DNA from 2 places in the Effusibacillus dendaii genome. Region 1 is predicted to be linked to the other one. Evidence: riboswitches for the same ligand, from Rfam matches in the RefSeq annotation. Region 1 holds a riboswitch; the other holds the start of a gene.
What was found. Region 1 has a riboswitch for thiamine pyrophosphate ahead of thiC (phosphomethylpyrimidine synthase ThiC). Riboswitches for the same ligand answer to the same signal wherever they lie in the genome.
Positions count from the first base shown of each region.

Region 2: it holds a riboswitch for thiamine pyrophosphate, as region 1 does, so the genes downstream of both, skT53_RS16560 (3-oxoacyl-ACP reductase) here and thiC (phosphomethylpyrimidine synthase ThiC) in region 1, are expected to answer to the same signal.

Region 1 is NZ_AP023366.1:2,031,407-2,041,707, forward strand. Features, by position in the region: gene trhA (PAQR family membrane homeostasis protein TrhA) at 1-610, opposite strand, end outside; gene thiC (phosphomethylpyrimidine synthase ThiC) at 724-2,505, opposite strand; TPP riboswitch at 2,671-2,786, opposite strand; gene purT (formate-dependent phosphoribosylglycinamide formyltransferase) at 2,864-4,039, shown strand; gene skT53_RS10990 (MFS transporter) at 4,775-5,992, shown strand; gene ggt (gamma-glutamyltransferase) at 5,985-7,562, shown strand; gene skT53_RS11000 (MFS transporter) at 7,688-9,001, opposite strand; gene purD (phosphoribosylamine--glycine ligase) at 9,195-10,301, opposite strand, start outside.
Region 2 is NZ_AP023366.1:3,117,347-3,127,647, forward strand. Features, by position in the region: gene skT53_RS16525 (R2-like ligand-binding oxidase) at 1-828, shown strand, start outside; gene skT53_RS16530 (UbiD family decarboxylase) at 844-2,238, shown strand; partial or broken gene skT53_RS16535 (exonuclease SbcCD subunit D) at 2,525-3,784, shown strand; gene skT53_RS16540 (AAA family ATPase) at 3,781-4,560, shown strand; gene skT53_RS16545 (hypothetical protein) at 4,762-5,481, shown strand; gene skT53_RS16550 (hypothetical protein) at 5,478-5,813, shown strand; gene skT53_RS16555 (transposase) at 5,975-6,817, opposite strand; gene skT53_RS16560 (3-oxoacyl-ACP reductase) at 7,033-7,794, opposite strand; TPP riboswitch at 7,882-7,992, opposite strand; tRNA gene skT53_RS16565 (tRNA-Val) at 8,286-8,360, shown strand; gene skT53_RS16570 (helix-turn-helix domain-containing protein) at 8,465-8,650, opposite strand; gene skT53_RS16575 (IS607 family transposase) at 8,634-9,263, opposite strand; gene skT53_RS16580 (helix-turn-helix domain-containing protein) at 9,298-9,468, shown strand; gene skT53_RS16585 (MBL fold metallo-hydrolase) at 9,506-10,249, opposite strand.

The DNA.
Region 1 (10,301 bases):
CGATGCTCCCGGCCGAAACAAACAGGTGAAAAATTTCATGGAACCCGAACCGGTTCGGAAAAAAGTCAAAACATTTGGTGGCATAAATAATCGCACCGATTGTGTAAGCCACTCCGCCGACAAACATGAGAACAATAGCTCCCGTCGGCAAGTTCTCAATCAGTTTCAGAAACGGCACAACCGCAATCCAACCCAACGTCAGGTAAAATGCAGTTGACACGTAACGAGGCAATTTCATGAACCACAGTTTCAACACCATGCCAATCGTGGCCAATGCCCAAACCGCTGCCAGCATCGTCCACTTCCAGGCGCCCTCCAAACCATAGTAGAAGACCGGTGTATAGGTTCCGGCAATCAGCGCATAAATCGAGATATGGTCGATTTTCCGAAGAACGAACTGCTTTTCCGGCGTCGTTCGAACCCAATGATATAGAGAACTGGCCCCAAATAACAGAATCACACTCACTCCATAAACGGTCATCGTGACCAGCTTTGAAGGGTTGTCACCTGATAACCGGATGAGCAACACCAACCCAACAATTGCAGCTATAAACGTGACAAAATGGGTCCATGTATTGACTGGCTCCCTCATTCCAAGTAATTTTTTCATTAATGATCTCACTCCGCTCTGGGTTTTCCTTACCTGTCCCTGTTTGAATTTTACCAGTTGACAGCCTGCAATTCCACCTCAACGATGAAAAAAAAGGCCTGTTGCAACAGGCCCTAACTGTAAATCTTGCCGCCCGACTCCCGGAATTCTTTCGCTTTTTCCTCCATGCCGTTTTCGATCGCCATTTCCAGCCCGATACCGTTTGATTCGGCGTATTCGCGAATATCCTGCGTGATTCTCATGCTGCAAAACTTCGGTCCACACATCGAACAAAAATGGGCCGTCTTGGCTGCCTCGGCCGGAAGCGTTTCATCATGGTATTCGATCGCCCGTTCCGGGTCCAGAGAAAGATTAAATTGATCCCGCCAACGAAATTCAAAGCGGGCTTTTGACAGGGCATCATCCCTTTTTTGCGCATTCGGATGGCCTTTTGCCAAATCGGCCGCATGGGCGGCAATTTTATATGCAATTACACCTTCCCGTACGTCGTTTTTGTTTGGCAGCCCCAAATGTTCTTTCGGAGTTACGTAGCAGAGCATCGCCGTTCCGTACCAACCGATCATGGCCGCCCCAATGGCTGACGTGATATGATCGTAACCGGGCGCAATATCGGTCGTCAGCGGCCCCAACGTGTAAAACGGCGCTTCCTTGCAGATTTCCATCTGCAGATCGACGTTTTCTTTAATTTTGTGCATGGGAACGTGCCCCGGCCCCTCAATCATGACCTGTACATCATGCTTCCAGGCAATCTGCGTCAGCTCTCCCAATGTTTTCAGTTCCGCAAACTGCGCTTCATCGTTTGCATCCGCTATCGATCCGGGCCGCAGTCCGTCACCGAGCGAAAATGACACATCATACATCTTCATGATTTCACAGATTTCTTCAAAATGCGTATAGAGAAAATTCTCCTGATGATGCGCTAGGCACCAGGCAGCGAGAATCGATCCGCCGCGCGAAACGATACCAGTCACTCGTTTCGCCGTAAGTGGAATGTAACGCAGCAAGACGCCTGCATGAATCGTGAAGTAATCGACCCCCTGCTCGGCCTGCTCAATCAGCGTATCGCGGTACACTTCCCATGACAGGTCTTCCACGACGCCGTTGACCTTTTCGAGCGCCTGATAAATCGGCACCGTCCCAACCGGCACAGGTGAGTTTCGAATGATCCACTCGCGCGTCGTGTGAATATTTTTGCCTGTCGACAGGTCCATAATCGTATCCGCACCCCAACGGATCGCCCATGTCATTTTTTCCACTTCCTCCTCAATCGAAGAGGTAACCGCCGAGTTCCCAATATTGGCGTTAATTTTCACATGAAAATGACGACCGATAATCATTGGCTCGCTCTCTGGATGATTGATGTTAGCCGGAATAATAGCCCGACCGCAGGCTACTTCATTTCGCACGAACTCAGGCGCCAACCCTTCCCGGATCGCGATAAACTCCATTTCAGGCGTTATGATTCCCTGCCTTGCATAATGCATTTGCGTTACGTTCCGGCCCGCTTTGGCACGCAACGGCTTCCGTTTCAATCCGGGAAAAATCTCACGGTTCGCAAGCGGATCTCCCGCCCTGAATCCATCATCCTCCGGTTTGATAGCGCGCCCTTCGTACTCTTCCGTATCATTACGCTCCAAAATCCAGCTTTGTCGAACGGGCGTCAGACCTTGCCGAATATTAACCCGGTAATTCGGGTCGGTATACGGACCGCTTGTGTCGTATACAAGCACCGGATCGTTCGCTGTTTCCCCTGTTGCTCCGGTCGTCGGATGCAGGGAAATTTTTCGCATGGGAACTTTCAAATCGGGTCTGGATCCGGGAACATACACTTTCTCGCTACCCGGAAACGCCGATTTAAGTTCCATTGTTGGGGCATTCTGCCATTCGTTTGACATAAGATCCTCCTTCTTCCACAGGCGATCATTTTGTACAACATGAATTGCTTTGCCTGAACCGGATTTTTCAGCGCGAATGATTGTTATTTCGAATAGTGGCAGGAAAAAAGCCGGATCCTTAAAAAAGGACCCGGCTGGCACGGCAGAGAATAATTGCTCACTCTGGTATGTAGCCTTCTACTTTCCTACGCTGGTATGATCCAGATCAGGTCCCGAGGGTTTCGGAACTTTATCGCGTTCCGCTCTCAGTCCGAGCTTAACGGACACCCCTAGTAGCCATTCCATATTTACCTGTGATACTTTTAGCTTATTGATTCTTGCCGGATTTGGCAAGCAATATTTTAAAGGAGGATTTAGCATGTATGGACCCCCGCTTTCCACAAAAGCAAAACGAATGATGCTGCTCGGTTCCGGCGAACTGGGAAAAGAAGTGACAATTGAAGCACAGCGGTTGGGAGTCGAAGTGATTGCGGTCGACCGTTACGCAAACGCACCCGCTATGCAAGTGGCACACCGGTCCCATGTCATCAATATGTTGGACGATAAACAACTTCGGTCTGTGATCGAGCAGGAAAAGCCGGATGTAATCGTACCGGAAATCGAGGCGATACATACCCCTACTTTGCAGGAATTAGAGAAAGAGGGCTACCGCGTCATCCCAACAGCCACAGCCGCCCGACTGACGATGGACCGGGAAGGGATTCGCCGCTTGGCGGCCGAAACATTGCATCTCCCTACTGCAAACTATTTGTTTGCGGACAGTCTGGATGAACTGCGTCAAGCGGTAGAAAAAATCGGCACTCCTTGTCTGGTCAAACCGGTGATGAGCTCATCCGGGAAAGGACAAAGTGTCTGCGGTTCATTGAATGAAGTCGAAAAATCCTGGAATTACGCGATGGAAGGCGGTCGTGCGAAAAACACCCGTGTGATCGTGGAAGAATTTATCCATTTTGATTCCGAAATTACAGTGTTAACCATCCGTTCCGTGTCCGGCACCACCTTTTGCCAACCAATCGGGCATATTCAAAAGGACGGGGATTACATCGAATCGTGGCAACCGCACAAGATCACCGAAACACAACTCCAAGAGGCGCAGGAAATCTGCAGGAAGGTGACAGACGCGTTAGGGGGATATGGGATTTTTGGTGTCGAGCTGTTTGTCGCTCCCGACAAAATCTATTTCAGCGAAGTGTCACCCCGCCCGCATGACACTGGACTGGTGACGCTCGTCACGCAGGATCTGTCCGAATTTGCACTGCATGTCAGGGCGATTCTTGGTTTCCCAATCCCCGACGTTACACTTTTAACGCCCGGTGCCAGCCATACGTTAAAAGCGTCGGAAGAACATACCTCTTATCAAATTGAAGGCACGGCGGATGCACTGGCGATCCCCCGCACCCAAGTGCGGATTTTTGGAAAACCGGAAACAAAAATCGGTCGCCGCATGGCGGTCGCATTAAGCGCCGCAGAAGATGTGGAAACCGCACGGGAACGAGCGAGACAGGCCGCATCCTGTTTACGGATTACCTATTAAATAAAAGAAAATTTAGCCTTCGCCAATCCTTTGGCGCAGGGGACAGCAAACGGATCAACACTTTGCAGGCAATAAAATAAAACAGTATACAATTGATTTGGAACACAGAAATACCCCCTATGCAGACATTCAAGAGTGGGTTTAACTTCCCCGGTCTACATAGAGGGTACCTGTTCAGAGCGGGATGCAAAAAACGAAAATCACCGCTTATTTTACGTGTGAATCCTCAATGGAATTCACACGTTTGTTTTTCCTGAAGTTATGCGGGATTACTAACTGAAAATCTTTTGCTGTAATTTTCCTGTAAATGTGCTTGTACTGCAACACATTTGCCGGATTTAAAGTTCTGCTGCCGGTAGAAGAAAATGGTTTATTCCGCTTTTTTACAGGCCCCTCTCCTTGTCGCTGTTCTGTTGGCCGGACTCATTGGTCCGACCCCTCCGTCTATATTTACAAGAACATAAAACGCTCCATTCCATATTTTTCACATAATACGTCAACTAATATAACACAACAATTTCCTAAGATATGGATCAATTGCCTGGGTTTACGATGAAAAGTGAATACAAAAATTGTATATTCTGAGCGATTTAATCTTTATAGACGATAGATGTGGTAAAAATAAAAACTTATCGATTCATGTTAGGTTATGTGACACATATGGGAGTAATCAAAAACAAATGTAAGTATACTTAATCTTGCTAAATGAAATCAAAAGAAAAGAGGGATGACACAATGACAGAAAAAAGGAGAGTCTTGATCACCATTTTCTTGTTCTCTATCGGCTGGGCATTTATGTATGCTGATCGAAACATCCTTTCTCCCGTCATGGCTATTATCGGTAAGGAATGGGGGCTTGACAAGGCGCAGCTTGGTTTGATGTCTACGGTATTTTTTATTGCTTATGCGGCGATGCAAATTCCAACCGGATTTTTAGCGGACAGGTTTGGGCGTTTAAAGGTGTTAGTGATAGGGTATGTGTTATTCGGAATTGCCACGTTTTTAAGTGGACTCGCCCCGGCGTTTGGTGTTTTTCTTTTGATGAGGGCATTGACAGGACTGGGGGAAGGAACCTATTACGGCTCCCAATATGGAATTTCTTCCAGTACAATTCCTGCAAAGTACCGTGGAGTATCATCCGCTTTAATAAATAGCGGAATGGCAATCGGAATTTCCTTAGGATTCATTGCCTCCAGCTATTTTACGTTGACCTTGGGCAAGGGGTGGCAATTTCCGTTCTATGTCTTCGCGATTCCAACGGTGATTGTAGCCTTATTAATAGGCTATTTCGTTAAGGATACCCGCCCTGCTCCAGCCAAACAGCAAGAGCGGACTTCTGCTTATCCCGTGAATCGTTTATTTACCCGTAATCATATTCTCACTTATGTTTTAATTTTCTGCTCATTATATGGTTTTTTCGGAATGTTAACTTGGTTGCCTTATTATTTGCAAACCGTGAGAGGTTTGCAAGGGGCACAAACCGGGATCATCTCCTCTCTTGTTCCGTGGGCATCCATTCCTGGTGCGATTTTCTTCGGCTACATTTCCGACAAGCTGAAAAATAAAAAGCCATTAATCATTATCCTTTCGGTGTCAGGTGCATTATGCCAATTCATAATTCCGTATGTGGAAAGTTATAGCCTCATGATTGCAGCCCTCGTTGTGTATGGATTAATTGGAAAATTAGCGTTAGATCCAGTGATGGTCGCTTACGTTGCTGACATTACGCCATCGAGCATGTACTCGAAAGCCTATTCATTCTTTAATTTCGCGGGCATGTTATCTTCTATTTTTGCCCCATACATTACCGGATATTTTGCCAAAATGACCGGGGAACTTGAAATCGGCTTCTATATCTCGGGAGTTCTTCTTCTGATTGGTGGATTCTTGTTCCTCTTTACCAACAAAAAAGCGGAATCAGCAGATGAAAGGATGGTAGCCAAATATGCATAAAAGCGTGATAGGAACTAAGCAAATGGTGGTCAGCCCCCATTATCTGGCCTCAATGGCTGGAAATCGCATGCTAGAAAAAGGCGGCAATGCCTTTGACGCTGCGGTGGCAGTAAGCGCTTGTTTAGCTGTGGTTTATCCACATATGACAGGAATGGGAGGAGACTCCTTCTGGCTTACATATAGCCAAAAAGAAGGAAAGGTTCGAGCTTATAATGGAAGCGGTCGTTCCGGAAGCCAAGTCACACGGGAACAGTATGCAGGAGAAGCGTCTATCCCTATTCGTGGCACACGGAGCGCAATCACGGTTCCAGGGATGATTGATAGTTGGGATGCCATTTTAAAGGAATATGGTCGTCTAAGCATGAGAGATGTGTTGCAACCCGCAATTGAATATGCCTATACAGGTTTTCCGTTTACGAAAGATCAATATGACAACACAAAGAAGAATTTTTCGACACTTTCTTCCATACCGTTCACCTGTGATATTTATACACCAGGTGGACAAATCCCTAATGTCGGTGAACGGTTCATTCAACGGGATTTGGGGAACAGTTTAACTATCCTTGCAGAACAAGGCAGAGATGTGTTTTATAAAGGGGAATTAGCACAAGCCATTGTTTCTTATCTGCAAGATAATGGTGGACTTCTTACTTTAGAAGACTTCGCAAGCCATCGTGGAGAATGGGTCTCCCCGATCTCAACGACGTATCGGGATTATATGGTTTACCAAGTTCCGCCAAATTCACAAGGATTTGCGGGACTGATGACGTTAAATATTTTGGAGAATTTTAATTTTAGTCAAATTGAACAAGGATCTTTTGAATACTATCATATTCTCGTTGAAGCTTTAAAAAGGACTTTTCAAGATCGGAATCAATACTTAACAGATCCAGACTTTTCAACCATCCCTCTAGACCATTTATTAAGTAAAGAATATGCGGTTGAAATGGCGCAATGCATCCGTCCTGATAGCAATTTAGTGAGTACGGCTGCTATGGGGAGCGACACCGCCTATGCAGCCGTAGTGGATGGAGAAGGGAATGCAGTTTCGTTTATTCAAAGTCTTTATTTTGAATTTGGTTCTGGTGTCGTCGCAGGAAATACCGGCATCTTACTGCAAAACCGGGGTTCATTCTTCTCTTTAAATCCAAGCCACGTGAATACATTGGAACCTCGTAAACGAACATTTCATACTTTAATGCCAGCGATGGCTTGTAAAAACGGAAAGCCGAGCATTCTGTATGGTACTCAGGGGGGAGAGGGGCAACCGCAAACACAAACAGCGATTATTACCCGTATGATCGAGTATGGCATAGACCCGCAAGAAGCGATCAGTCTACCCCGTTGGGTATGGGGTAGAACCTGGGGAGAGGACAGCCAAACGTTAAAAATCGAAAGCCGAGTGTCTGAAGAGACGGTGGAGTTGTTAAAATTGGCAGGGCATCAGGTGGAAGTCGTTCAATCTTTTGATCCGGTGATGGGGCACGCGCAAGCTATTCGCATTGATGAACACGGATTTTTAAAAGGAGGTGCAGATCCGCGGGGAGATGGCGCTGCTGTTGGTTATTAATATTAACGGGGCATATCTGCCGCGCGATGCGAAACAAATAGCGCCCTCAACACCTTCTTTGGGAAGGTGCAAGGGCTAAAGAGTTAACTTGAACAGTATATTGTCCCGGCTCGTTTCGTGGACAACTAGCGCTTTTCAGCGTCGAACTCGGCTTCGATGCGGGAGACCTTCGAAGTCTCAGCCATACGCCAATAGACGAAGAAGCTCACGGCAATACAGGCAGCTACGTAATAGTAGAAGAGCGACTCGAAGCCAATGCTCTTACACCATAACGCGATGAACTCCGCCGTCCCGCCGAACACCGCCACCGTGACTCCGTAGGGGAAACCCACGCCAAGGGCACGGATTTCTGTCGGAAAGAGCTCAGCTTTCACGATAGCATTGATGGAGGTGTAACCAGTGACAACGATGAGACCCACCATCATGAGCAGGAAAGCACCGATAGGATTCTTTGTATGCTCAAGGATCAGGAACAGTGGCACCGTCAGCAGCGTTCCGAGGATACCGAAACTAATCAATAGCGGACGCCGTCCAATCCGGTCGGACAGCATGCCGGCGAGAGGTTGAAGTATGACGAATACCAGCAGGGCAACAAAATTGATCCAGCTGACGACCTCCTTGGGGAGTCCCTCCGTATTCACCATGAACTTCTGCAAATATGTCGTGTAGGTATAAAAGGCGACCGTGCCGCCGAGTGTAAGTCCGGCTACTGTCAGCACCGCCTTGGGGTACTTCATCAGAGCTCGAATCGTACCAGCGTTAGCACGGGTTTCAGAACCCATTTTGGAGAACTGTTCTGATTCGTCCATCGTACGGCGCAGCCACAATACGGCCAACGCGCCCAATGCTCCGATAACGAAGGGAATACGCCAGCCCCAAGACTTCATTTCGGGTTCGCTGAGTATTTGTTGGAGGACGATCTGAACACCCAGTGCCACTAACTGTCCGGCAACAAGTGTGACGTACTGGAAGCTCGAGTAAAAGCCGCGGCGGCCGCTGCTGGCCACCTCGGACAGGTACGTTGCCGAGGTTCCATATTCTCCACCTAACGACAACCCTTGGAGAAGTCGTGCGAGAACCAGAATAACAGGCGCCATCACACCAATGGCGCCATACCCAGGTGTGCAGGCAATGACCAGAGAACCACCGGCCATGACGGAGATGGAAAGCGTCAGTGCAGCACGGCGGCCATGACGATCCGCGTATCGCCCCAGCAGCAGACTCCCTATCGGGCGCATCAGGAAGCCGACGGCGAAAATGGCCGCTGTATTAAGCAGTTGGCTTGTCGAATCTCCTTTGGGGAAGAACTCGGCCGAGAAATACACTGCGAAAGCAGTATAGACGTACCAATCGTACCATTCGATCAGATTTCCAACCGAACCTTTGAAGATGTTCCCTGCGATGCGTCTCGTCTTTGCGCGTTCAATGGATTGATTCATTGTTAAATCCCCCTGTTGAAATACCGGTGTTTGACGCTTCTTTATTAGCCTCGTCAACACTCTGATGCAATGTAACTACCAGAAACCCCTATTTCTTTTCAAACAATATCATTTATCATATGACAACAACAGTGCATTTTTCCGGCAACAACAGTCAACTTTTCGGAACCCGCTATTCCAAGCGGGACCCTCTTTACTGTAGTGCCTTATCCGAGATGTCTGTACGATAATGCATCCCATCAAATCGAATTTGCTCAACACCCCGGTAGGCGGCTTCTTTAGCCTGCCGCAAATCCGCTCCAAACCCGACTACGTTCAAAACCCGACCACCATTGGTTTGAAACTGCCCCTCTTTCTTCTCTGTTCCGGCATGAAATACAGCCACATTGTCCGGCAGCCCATCCAGTCCCTCAATTCGGTCTCCTTTCGGATACGGACCGGGATACCCTTTTGCCGCCAATACAACACAGACAGCCGCCCCATTTTTCCATTTGAGATCTATCGAGGCCAGTTTTCCGTCAATTACCGCTTCTGCTGCATCCACCAGGTCGGTCTCCAACAAAGGAAGTACGACCTGTGTTTCCGGGTCGCCGAATCGGGCGTTGAACTCGATTACTTTCGGACCTTGCCCCGTCAGCATCAATCCTGTGTAAAGAACTCCCTTATAAGGCGTTCCTTTCGCTGCCATTGCCCGAACAATCGGCTGCACAATCGTTTCTTCCACCTGCCGCAGCAGTTCAGCGCCGACTTTCGGCACCGGTGCATATGTGCCCATACCGCCCGTATTCGGTCCTTTGTCACCGTCAAACACCTGCTTGTGGTCTTGCGAGGGAACCATCAGCTTCACCGTTTTACCGTCCACAAAAGCGAGTACGGTCGCTTCTTCTCCCTGCAAAAACTCCTCGATCACCACCTGACTGCCCGCTTCGCCGAACGATTTGTCCTGCATGATAGAGCGAACCGCCGCTTCCGCTTCTGTTAAAGTTTGAGCGACAACCACGCCTTTGCCCGCAGCGAGACCATCCGCTTTTACCACAATCGGAGCGCCTTTCTCACGTATATAACGGAGTGCTTCCTCGACTTTGGTGAACGTCTGATATTCGGCAGTCGGCACTTTGTTGGCCATCATCACCGCTTTGGCGTACGCTTTGCTGCCTTCGAGCAGCGCGGCCTCTCGTCGCGGTCCGAATATGCGCAAACCCCGCTCTTCAAAAAAGTCGACCACCCCGGCCAACAGCGCCGCTTCCGGCCCTACGACGGTCAAATCGATTTGTTCCCGCTCGACAAAATCGGCCAATTG
Region 2 (10,301 bases), 1.1 Mb from region 1:
GCGGATGAATTAATTCCGGGCCTGGATAAGTCTACTGATGAAGTCGCATGGGATCTGTATCGCAAAGCGATCCGGTTTGGGACATGGGATCCGGCAGAGATCGACTTGAAGCAAGACAAGGCAGATTTTGAGTCGCTGGATGAAGACCTGAAGGGATATCTGATTCATTTTTGCACAGGATTTCTCGACGCGGAAGAAAATGTCGCGTTGAAGTTTTGTCCTTGGATCATGCTGGGTTCCTCTACTGAACAACAGGCTTTTCTCAGCACGCAGTTACTGGAGGAATTTAAGCATACCGAGTTTTTCATGCGTTATTTCAAAGAGGTGCTGGGGCGCGAAAGAATTCCCGGCGTGAAAAATATTGTCCAGCAGAAGCTCGATGAACGGGTAATGCGAATGCTGGCGGCACTGGAACAAAAACCGGAGGACCGGGAGTCGGCACTGGTGGAAGGGCTGACCCACTATCAGGGCATCATTGAAGGCGTACAGGCGATGTCAGGGTACGATGTGTTTGAGGCGGTATTCGGAAGCAAAGGGTTATTTCCGGGATTGGCCGAAGGATTTGCCCGAATCAAGGAGGACGAAGGGCGTCATGTCGGCTTTGGTCTCCGCATGTTGAAATTGTACGCCCGTAAGCCGGAACATGCAAACCGGATTCGCGCCTTGTTCGATGAGTATCTGCCGCATATCCTGATTCGTTATGAGCAGCCGGTCCTTGTCGATGGAAAGGAATATCCCACCCCGCCTGAGGTTCAGGGACGTGAGCGTTTGACGAAAATGTTCGAGCGTCGACTGAAGGATATATTCGGAACGCCAGTTGTTGTTTAAGGGGGATTTCAGCAGATGAAAGCGAAGACGTTTCGTACCTGGATCGAGCATCTCCAATCCACAGGCCGTTTGGCCGTAATCGACAAAAAGGTCAGCTTGCAGTATGAAGTGGCGGCCATCGCTAAAAAATTGGATGGGAAACAGGCGGCCTATTTTACCCAGGTCGAAGATTACACGATTCCGGTCGTGTCCGGGATTTGTTCTACGCGCGAGGACTTTGCGGAAGCGCTTGAAACAGACCCGTACGGGGTGATTCCGAAGTTCACCGAGGCGGTTGCTGCCCCGATTCCGTACCGATTAGTGGACAACAAGCAAGCTCCTGTGAAAGAAAATATCATCCGGGAAGATATTGATCTGATGAAACTCTTCCCGATCCCGGTTCATCATGATAAGGATTCCGGCAACTACATCACTGCGGGGCTGTTTATCGTTCGCGATCCCGCCACACGAAAACAAAACGCCTGCATTCACCGCCTGCAAATTTCGGGAAAAGACAAATTGGGTGTTTTGCTACTGCCGCGTCATACATTTCATCTATATAAGCAGGCGGAGGAAGTGGGCAGGCCTCTGGAGTGCGCCATCGCAATCGGAGTCGAACCGGCGACGTTGCTTGCTTCGCAAGCAAGCACACCGTTTGGCGTTGATGAATTGGAGATTGCGGGGGCCCTTCGGGGAGAGCCACTGGAAGTGGTTCGCTGCGAGACGGTCGACATCGATGTTCCGGCGTTTGCGGAAATTGTGCTGGAGGGCAAGATCCTGCCGAATGTGCGTGAACCGGAAGGGCCTTTTGGCGAGTTTCCGAAATACTATGGTCCCAGGAGCGATAAGGAAGTTGTCCAGATCACCGCAGTCACGCACCGGAACCATCCGATTTTTTATACCATTGTGCCGGCCGGGTATGAACATTTGCTGCTGGGAGGCCTGCCTCGCGAGGCCAGTCTGTTCCAGACCATCCGGCAGACCGTACCGACTGTGAAAGCGGTCTATATGAGTCCAGGCGGAACGTGCCGTTATCATGCGATTGTTTCCATCAAGAAACGGAACGAGGGGGAAGCAAAGAACGCGATTTTCGCCGCCCTGTCCAACAGCTTTGACATCAAGCATGTGGTGGTTGTGGACGAAGAAGTGGATATTTTCAACATGGAAGAAGTGGAATGGGCGATTGCTACCCGCTTTCAGGCGGATAAAGATCTCGTGGTGGTGCATGGCGCGCAGGGTTCGAAACTTGACCCTTCCAACAACGACGGAGTCGGCTCGAAAATGGGACTGGATTGCACCGTGCCATTGAACAGCGACCCGATGAGATACCTGCGGATTCAAATTCCCGGTTATGATCAGGTGAATCTGGAGGATTACATCAACACCAGGGCTTCCTTGCAGTCGATTCATCTGGAGGGGAGAGGTGTGTGATTTGATCGAAATCTGAAACAAACTCCTTTCCCATGTTATTAATATCCTTGGGAACAGTTGCCGTCTACGGGGGAGAGGCAAGAACAGGTGTTTATGATAGAATTGTTATACAAATTACAACTCACGTTCGAAAAAATGGTTCATCTCCTGATTTCAGTTACCCAAAACATCATCTCCACCTGCTCGCAAAGGAGCAGGTTTTTTTATGGGCGGCATTTTTCACACTCTGTGGTAAAGTGAAAATAGAAATATGTGATTACGTGGGGCACGGAAAAGGGGGATTCCAATGCGTATTTTGCACACGGCAGACTGGCATTTTGGCAAAACGTTGGAGGGGCGGGATCGACTTCCCGAACAGGAGCAATTTGTTGAGGAATTGTGTGACATCTGTGAGAGAGAAAAAGTAGATTGGGTTCTCATGGCGGGAGATGTGTACCAAACGGTGAACCCCAGCGCCATGGCAGAAGATTTGTTTTACTACTCGATGGATCGGTTGGCGGCAAACGGAAAACGCGGAGTGGTGGTTATCTCGGGGAACCATGACAATCCGGACCGGCTTGTTGCGGCATCTCCGTTAGCCCATAGGCATGGAATTGTTTTGATAGGCCGACCGCACGAAGATATTGTGTGGACTTCCAGCCAGAATGCCGACAGGGTGCAAATTGTGGAAGCAGGGCCCTCCTGAGTGGAACTGCGGATTCCTGAATGTGACCATTCTGCGGTGATAACGGCATTGCCATACCCATCCGGGGCCCGATTACGTCAGCTTCTGACTCAGAGTACGGAGGACGCCGAGCTGCGTAAAGAATACAATGCACAGATCGCCTACATATTTGAAAATCTGGCTTCCCACTACCGGGCAGATACGATCAATCTAGCGATGAGCCACCTCTATGTGCAAGGCGGGTAAATGTCCGATTCCGAACATCAGATCCAAGTCGGAGGAGCCTATTCGGTTCATCCAAAATGTTTCCCGGCAATGGCGCAGTATGTGGCGCTTGGACACCTGCATCGTCCGCAAGTGGTCCATTCTTCCCCCGTTCCTACAAGGTATTCCGGCTCCCCGCTAGCGTACAGTTTCTCTGAACATAATCAGAAAAAAATGGTTGTACTGGTGGATGTGGAACCTGGGAAACCCGCACAAATAACCGAGATTCTGTTGTCGTCCGGCAAACCGCTTATCAAATGGGCTGCCAAGGAAGGAACCAGTCAGGTTCAAACATGGGTGGACGAGGGAAAAGATGGGAATGCGTGGATCGATTTGACGCTTCACATGGACAAACCTCTTACCATGGAGGACGTTCAGTTACTGCGTAATATGCACGAAGGTATCGTCAACATCTGGCCGATTTTACCGGATATGCAGCACAGTTTATCCGAATCGGAACTAAGCAATTTGTCAGATGAACAAATGTTTATCCGTTTCTATGAAAGGCAAATCGGTGTATCACCAGACCCGGAACTTGTGAAACTTTTCCTGGAGTTGACATCTGATACATCGGAGGACGAGGAACCAATTGCGGAAAGCGAGGAGATGGCCGGATGAAACCGATTTTTTTGACGATTGAAGGTCTTCACAGCTTCCGCGAGAAACAGTCCGTAGATTTTAACCAGTTGTCCGATGCGGGAGTGTTCAGTATTTTTGGTCCTACGGGCAGCGGCAAATCGACGATTTTGGACGCGATCACCCTGGCATTGTTTGGATCTGTAGGACGTGCGAAAAACAGAACCCAGGGCATCCTGAATCATACTGAAAACAGTCTTACCGTTTCATTTCAGTTTGAGATCGGGGCAGGGGCAGAACGCAAAATCTACCGGATCGACCGGAGGTACGAGCGAAATACCGAAATTACGATCAAAAACAAATACAGCCGAATCTACGAACTGGACGCCAATCAGGAAGAACTGGTCGTATTGGCTGACAAAGACGGAGAAGTTTCACAAGTCGTGCAGGAGATATTAGGACTGAAACCGGAGGATTTTGCCCGGGCTGTTGTTCTCCCGCAGGGGAAGTTTGCTGATTTTTTGCAGTTGGGCGGCCGGGAACGGCGGGAAATACTACAGAGGTTATTCGCTTTGGAACGGTATGGAATGAACTTGAGCAAGAAGCTGAATGAGCGCCATCAAAAGACGAAACAGTCCCTTGAAGTGATTGTGGCGGAACAAAACGGCATGGGAGACTGTTCGCAGGAAGCGTTGCAGCAGGCGGAAAAACTGCTTCAGGAAGCGACAGACAAAGAAAAGCAGGCTTTCCAAGCACATTGGGAAATACAGTCCCGATATGAGACCGCAAAAAAATCGTCGAATGGCAGGAGCAACTGAAGAAAACAAACCACCAACTGGTGCAGCATAAGCATCCGACCAGGAAATTCAGCTGATCAAACAGAAGCTTGAAGCATCGGAAAAGGCTGAAAAAGTGCTTCCGTTCGTTAAACAGTTTGAGGATATCAAAAGTGAACAACAGCATTTAGAAAAAGAACGATCCGGTTTAGAAATCCTTGCATCCAACTTGAGTCTGCTCTTGTGTTGGAACAAGAGATGGAAGAACTGAATGAAAAAATCGGCCAATTGCAGTTGCGAAACAATCAGAAACAGACAGAACACACGGAAATTATGGCGGCTATTAACCAGTTAGTTGAACAGCAAGCCACAATCGATGACAAACTGCTGAAGCAAAAAGAGATTATCGAACAAAACTCCTTACCACCTGAGCATCGGGAGGCAGTTCAAGCCGCAGTAAGCAAATATGACGCTTATCAGAATGCCGTCAAAGAAATGCAGGAGAAACAGTCGGAAGTGGATCGGCGGACGAAAGATCTAACGGATGCTGAAAAGCAGTTAAACACACAACGTTTACAGGACCACACCCTCACGGAGCAAATGCCGATTTACGAGAATCAGCGTCTGGAACTCCAGGGCAAGCCGCCAGCTGATCCGGATCAACTCTCAAAGGATGAAAACCGGTTATTGGAAGGAAAGGTGAAAGCAGACTATTTAGTACGGTTGGAAGAAGCAAATTCCATCGAAGTCGACCAACTTGCTCAATTGGAAAAGAATCTGCAAAAGGAGTCGGATTCACTACAAAATACAACCCAACAGTTGGGGAATGCCCAGGAACAACTGGCTATACTGCGCCAACAGCACAAAGAAGTCGTGATGCAGGACAAACGGGCAATGGCAGCCAAGCTGGCGGCAGATCTCTGTGCTGGCGTGGCCTGTCTGCTTCAGGTCAACAACTCTTGAAATTGATTGAAGAGCAGCGAAGTAACATTGAGCAGAAACGGGCTCAATTGGCTGAGTGGAAACAGGCAATTGAGGAATTAGAGAGACAAATCGGGAGACTGAAGGAAGAGATCGGCGTTTCTTCGTCCAAAATGGCCGGGTATCAACAAAAAACTGAGTTGGCACAAGCAGAACATACTACGGTAATACAGTCCTTACTTGAAAAAGAGGAATCGGTGAAAAAGGCGGAACTCGCGCTTAAGGAATCTCTTGCCTCCATCGGAGCCGACACAGTTGATCAAGCCGTACAAGATATACAAACCAAAGACAAACGTGTTGCTAAGGCATTGTAAAGAGGAAAAAGAACTGCAGGGCCAGTTGTCCCAACTGAGACTCGAGATACAAGAAAGACAAAAACAGGCTAGTGATCTGTTGGTGGAACTTACAAGGCTGACAAGAAAGCTAGAGGAATCCCGCGAAAGTTTTACTATGAAACAAACAAAATGGCATCAGATCACTGATGGAACACCGGCTTCCGAATTGCAGCAACAAGTTGCCAAAGAATTGGAGAGCATTGCGGAAGCGGTAATAACCTGTTGATCACTTTGGATGGAAGGGACTTCGCCTTCTCGGTTGTCTCCTGCAAAAGCGTCCAACCCGAGCGCACCACATCCTGAGTTACGTCCAGAATTTCGCCTGTAATCTGGCGGACTTCCGAAATAGCTTCTTGTGTGAGGCGCTTAAGAACCTTGCTAATGGAAAATACCTTGTTACGAATCGTCCGACTGCGGTCCTTGATTTGAGAGGTCAGTTCAGTGCTGCTTTCCTTCATAGCTTTTGCAATACGGGTGATGACGCGTACACCATCCTGCAGCAAACTTGCATCGGTAGGATAGTGAATGTCGGTTTCCACCACAGTGGTATCAACCCGAAGTTTTCGGGCGCGAATCAGCTTCTCTTCATTCGCTTTCTGCACCAGAAGGTGATTCAGTTCCCGAATGAGTTCATCACCAAATACCTGGGCGTGTTTACTAAGGGTGGTGGGGTGCGGAACAGCGCCTTTCTTGGTAAGCGGAATTTGGCAGAAACGACGCCACATCAGGCTATCCCCCACTTCTTTTACCAAGGATTCAAAGCCGAGTTGATAACGAAATTTAAGGTACATCATGCGCAGAAACGTCTGCATGGGGATGGTGGGTCTGCCCATCTTACTGCGAAAGCGTTTCATGAACGGCTCCATGAACCTGTCGTCTTGCAGTAACTTGACAATGTGGGTGAGTTCTTCGTTGAGAGTCAATAATTCAGGCGGAAGAAGAGCTTCAAATAAATCTAACTGAGCGTGTTGTGTACGTATCATAAAAATGGCCTCCTTAAGAAGGAAGGCACGGGTTTAGGTCGAATCTTAAGAAGCAGGAATTCCGTTGCCTTTCGATTGGTTTGTTCGTCTCTTACCAATTCTCGACTGGAAAACGGAATTCCGTTTTTTAGTAGAAACCATTTTAAGTAGGACTTTTTCATGGGGAACTAACTAGTTAACCCGGCTAAATTTTCAATCTAAGGCCTGGTTAATTCCTAGTCCATAACTAAACCACCGTCAACAACAAGATTTTGACCAGTTACAGCCCTACCCCATTTGGAAGCAAAAAATAATACAACATCCGCCACTTCCTCCGGTGAAGTTACATTGCGTAGAGGCGTAATCGATTGGATTAGCTCAAACACCTCTTTTGTAGTAGCTGAACTGGCATCTGTGGTTTTCAATAGTCCTCCGGAGACCATATTAACCGTAATGCCATATTGTCCAAGTTCATTGGCCATATTTCGTGTAAAACCTAGTAAAGCAGCCTTCCCTGTGGTGTAATCATGATAAGGCACAACAGGATTTTGGAAGAGGTTTGTTCCGATATTAATAATTCGCCCAAACCTGTTTTCCTTCATATCGGCTAGCACAGCCTGAGTTGTATTTAAAGCTGCTTGGACACTTCCTTCAAACTGTCTTTGATAATCATCCCAATCAATATGGAATGCATCTTTTCGGGTTACCGGATCAAACCGAAAATTCACCAATGCATTGTTAACAACAGTAGTAACAGGCTTTCCAAAATGAGATTTGGCTTGGGACACCATTTTTTCAACTTGTTGTTTGTCTCGTACATCAGCGCCAATGGGAAGCGCGTGATCGCCGATACTTTTTGCTACTTGAACTGCATTTTCGCGGTTTTGATAATAATTAACTACTACATTGGCCCCAATAGATCCAAATGCCTTTGCAATGGCAGTTCCGAGTCCGCGACTTGCCCCTGTAACAATAACGACTTGATCTTTAATTTCCAATGTAAAAATCCTCCGTTCTAAATTAGAATTAAAAAAAACGGGTCCGTAGTAGGGACCCGTTCCTTATGAAAATAGAATCACATTCAAGTTGCGGCATCACTACTTTCCTACGCTGGTATCAGCCAGTTCAGGTTCGAGGGGTTTAGGAACCTAACGTTCCAATCTCAGTCTGAGTCAAAGACTCCCCCAGTAGTACAAATATTGAATTATATTGTATAATAACCCTTATTTTACTTTAGGTCTACTTTTTTCACTTAGAATAAAACCCCGGTGAGTTGGAGCGGTCCTCATAATTGAATATAATCCTTGTCAAGCAGACCGCAACTTGTACGTTTTGGATCGCCGTAACGGCCTAATCATCTCCAGCGGTGAAAACCTCGGAACCCATCCTCTGTCTGGGTACAAACGGAGTTTGCATAGATTACCACTTGCAAAGCTTGATTCGAACGTGTTATTATATCGATTGTCGGTAATGTGCATACGTTTAAAATGCGGCTATAGCTCAGAGGGAGAGCACCACCTTGACACGGTGGGGGTCATAGGTTCGATTCCTATTAGCCGCACCACTGAAAACCTTGAGAAACCAAGGTTTTTTTCTTAGACGGAATAACTAACGCAATTAATCGTTGAGCGAACGACTTTCAAGGGTTACTTAAATATTTTTGCGGGTCTATTTTAAATCGCAAATATCTTGTATGCTCAGTTGTTCGATTCTTCCATTTTGTTTTATACGTGATGTAGTGTTCATATCTGCCAAGCCCCAATTGAAGGCAAAGCGAGCCACACCACACGCTTTTGCGAAGTAGGTGGACTGCTTGTTATTCGGTTGAAGCGCAATCTTATGGCTTCTCAGCATCCTCAACCACCCGCTTCATCCCTTCTATGAGCTTCTGGTTCTTGCGTGAACGCGAACCGTAGAGCCGTGCAGAAAACACCGTGATAATCTCCAAAACATCCTTGGCGAGATCTTCTTCAAACGTAGTGTCTTCGCCCTGGTTGAGAATCACCACTTCCACCTCTTTCGCCTCACAAATGGCGAAGACCAGCTCCGCACCAAAACGAAGGAGGCGATCTTTGTGTGTGATGACCAGTCTGCCTACTTCGTCCTGCAAGATGGCGTGTAAGAGGCGTTTCAAACCTTTTTTGTGGTAGTTCATTCCCGATCCAAGGTCAGAAACCACTTCAAACGTCCACCCTTGCGAAGCGCAGTACATTTCAAGGACTTGTTTCTGTCGCTCCAAATCCTCTTTCTGATCGTGGCTTGATACTCTGGCATAGGCCACGGTTGTTCTGTCGCTGCGCTGAAGCCGGAACAATTCAGGCCGCAGTTTCACAAGATCGTATCGCCGATGGCCGCCGGGGGTAATTTCATCCGGTTGCAAACGGCCTTCTTTTTCCCATCGCCGGAGTGTTGTAATCGATACTCCCAACACCTTTGAAGCTTCGCCTATCGTTACTAATCTGTCCATATTGATAGTATACAGTCAGTTTTAGGCAGAATCAATGTTTACAGTTCAAGCCCTCTACGTATTTTTGGTAAATGGGGGAAATCTTGAGCAGACAGCGAATGATCTTTCGTTATCGATGAGCGGGTTGCGATATCGGATTCAAAAGATTGAAACTTTGATCGGACAAGAGCTTCGCAACCCCATCGTTAATTATCAACTTTTTTGACTTTGCAGACGTTGATCTTGACAGGAGAGATCGTCATTTAGAACCATTCTCCGTCGGCGGGGATCACAACCCGATCCATCACTCCCTCTTTGGCCAGGTACTCCTGCAGCGATTGCCTGCTTAGCAAGCAGTGGTTCCACGCTTCCATATGAACGACCGCTACTTTGGAGGTCGGCACTTTCCGGCAGACGGTCGCGACATCTTCTTTGGTCATAGTAATTGCACCGCCTTCCAGGAATTGAGCGGCTCCCGCAAACAGAACGACAACATCCGGTTGCCGATCCAACGCCGACTCCACTTCCGGACACCATACGGTATCGCCCGCAAAATAAACAGCAGGCTCCTTCTCTGCGGAGAGAATATAGCCGGATACAGGGCCCATTTTTTGCCCGATTTCACCGAGTCCGTGGCGCCCGCCTGTGCGAATGATACGGATATTTTCCCGGATTGTCTCATGTTCAATAGGGACAACGTTTGAGAAACCGTATTTTTGGATGTACGAAACATCTTCCGGTTGACAGAAAAATGGGATTTCGCGCGGCAACAGATTGGCCGCCGCATCATCAAAATGGTCGCGGTGACTGTGCGTCAATAAAATGGCATCCGGTGAAGTCAGCTCCTCGACAGCACACGGCAAATCAATCAGCGGATTCGCTTTCTGGTTGGACGTGTTGGGTGTTGCCGACATAGCGCCTGCCGGGCTGAACATCGGGTCAATCAGTATCGTTTTGGAACCGAATTGCAGCAGTAAGGTCGCGTGACGAATCAATCGGATTTTCAATGGGATGCCCCCCTGTTTTATAGGGAATGCATTTTTGGTTTTCACAAATCGC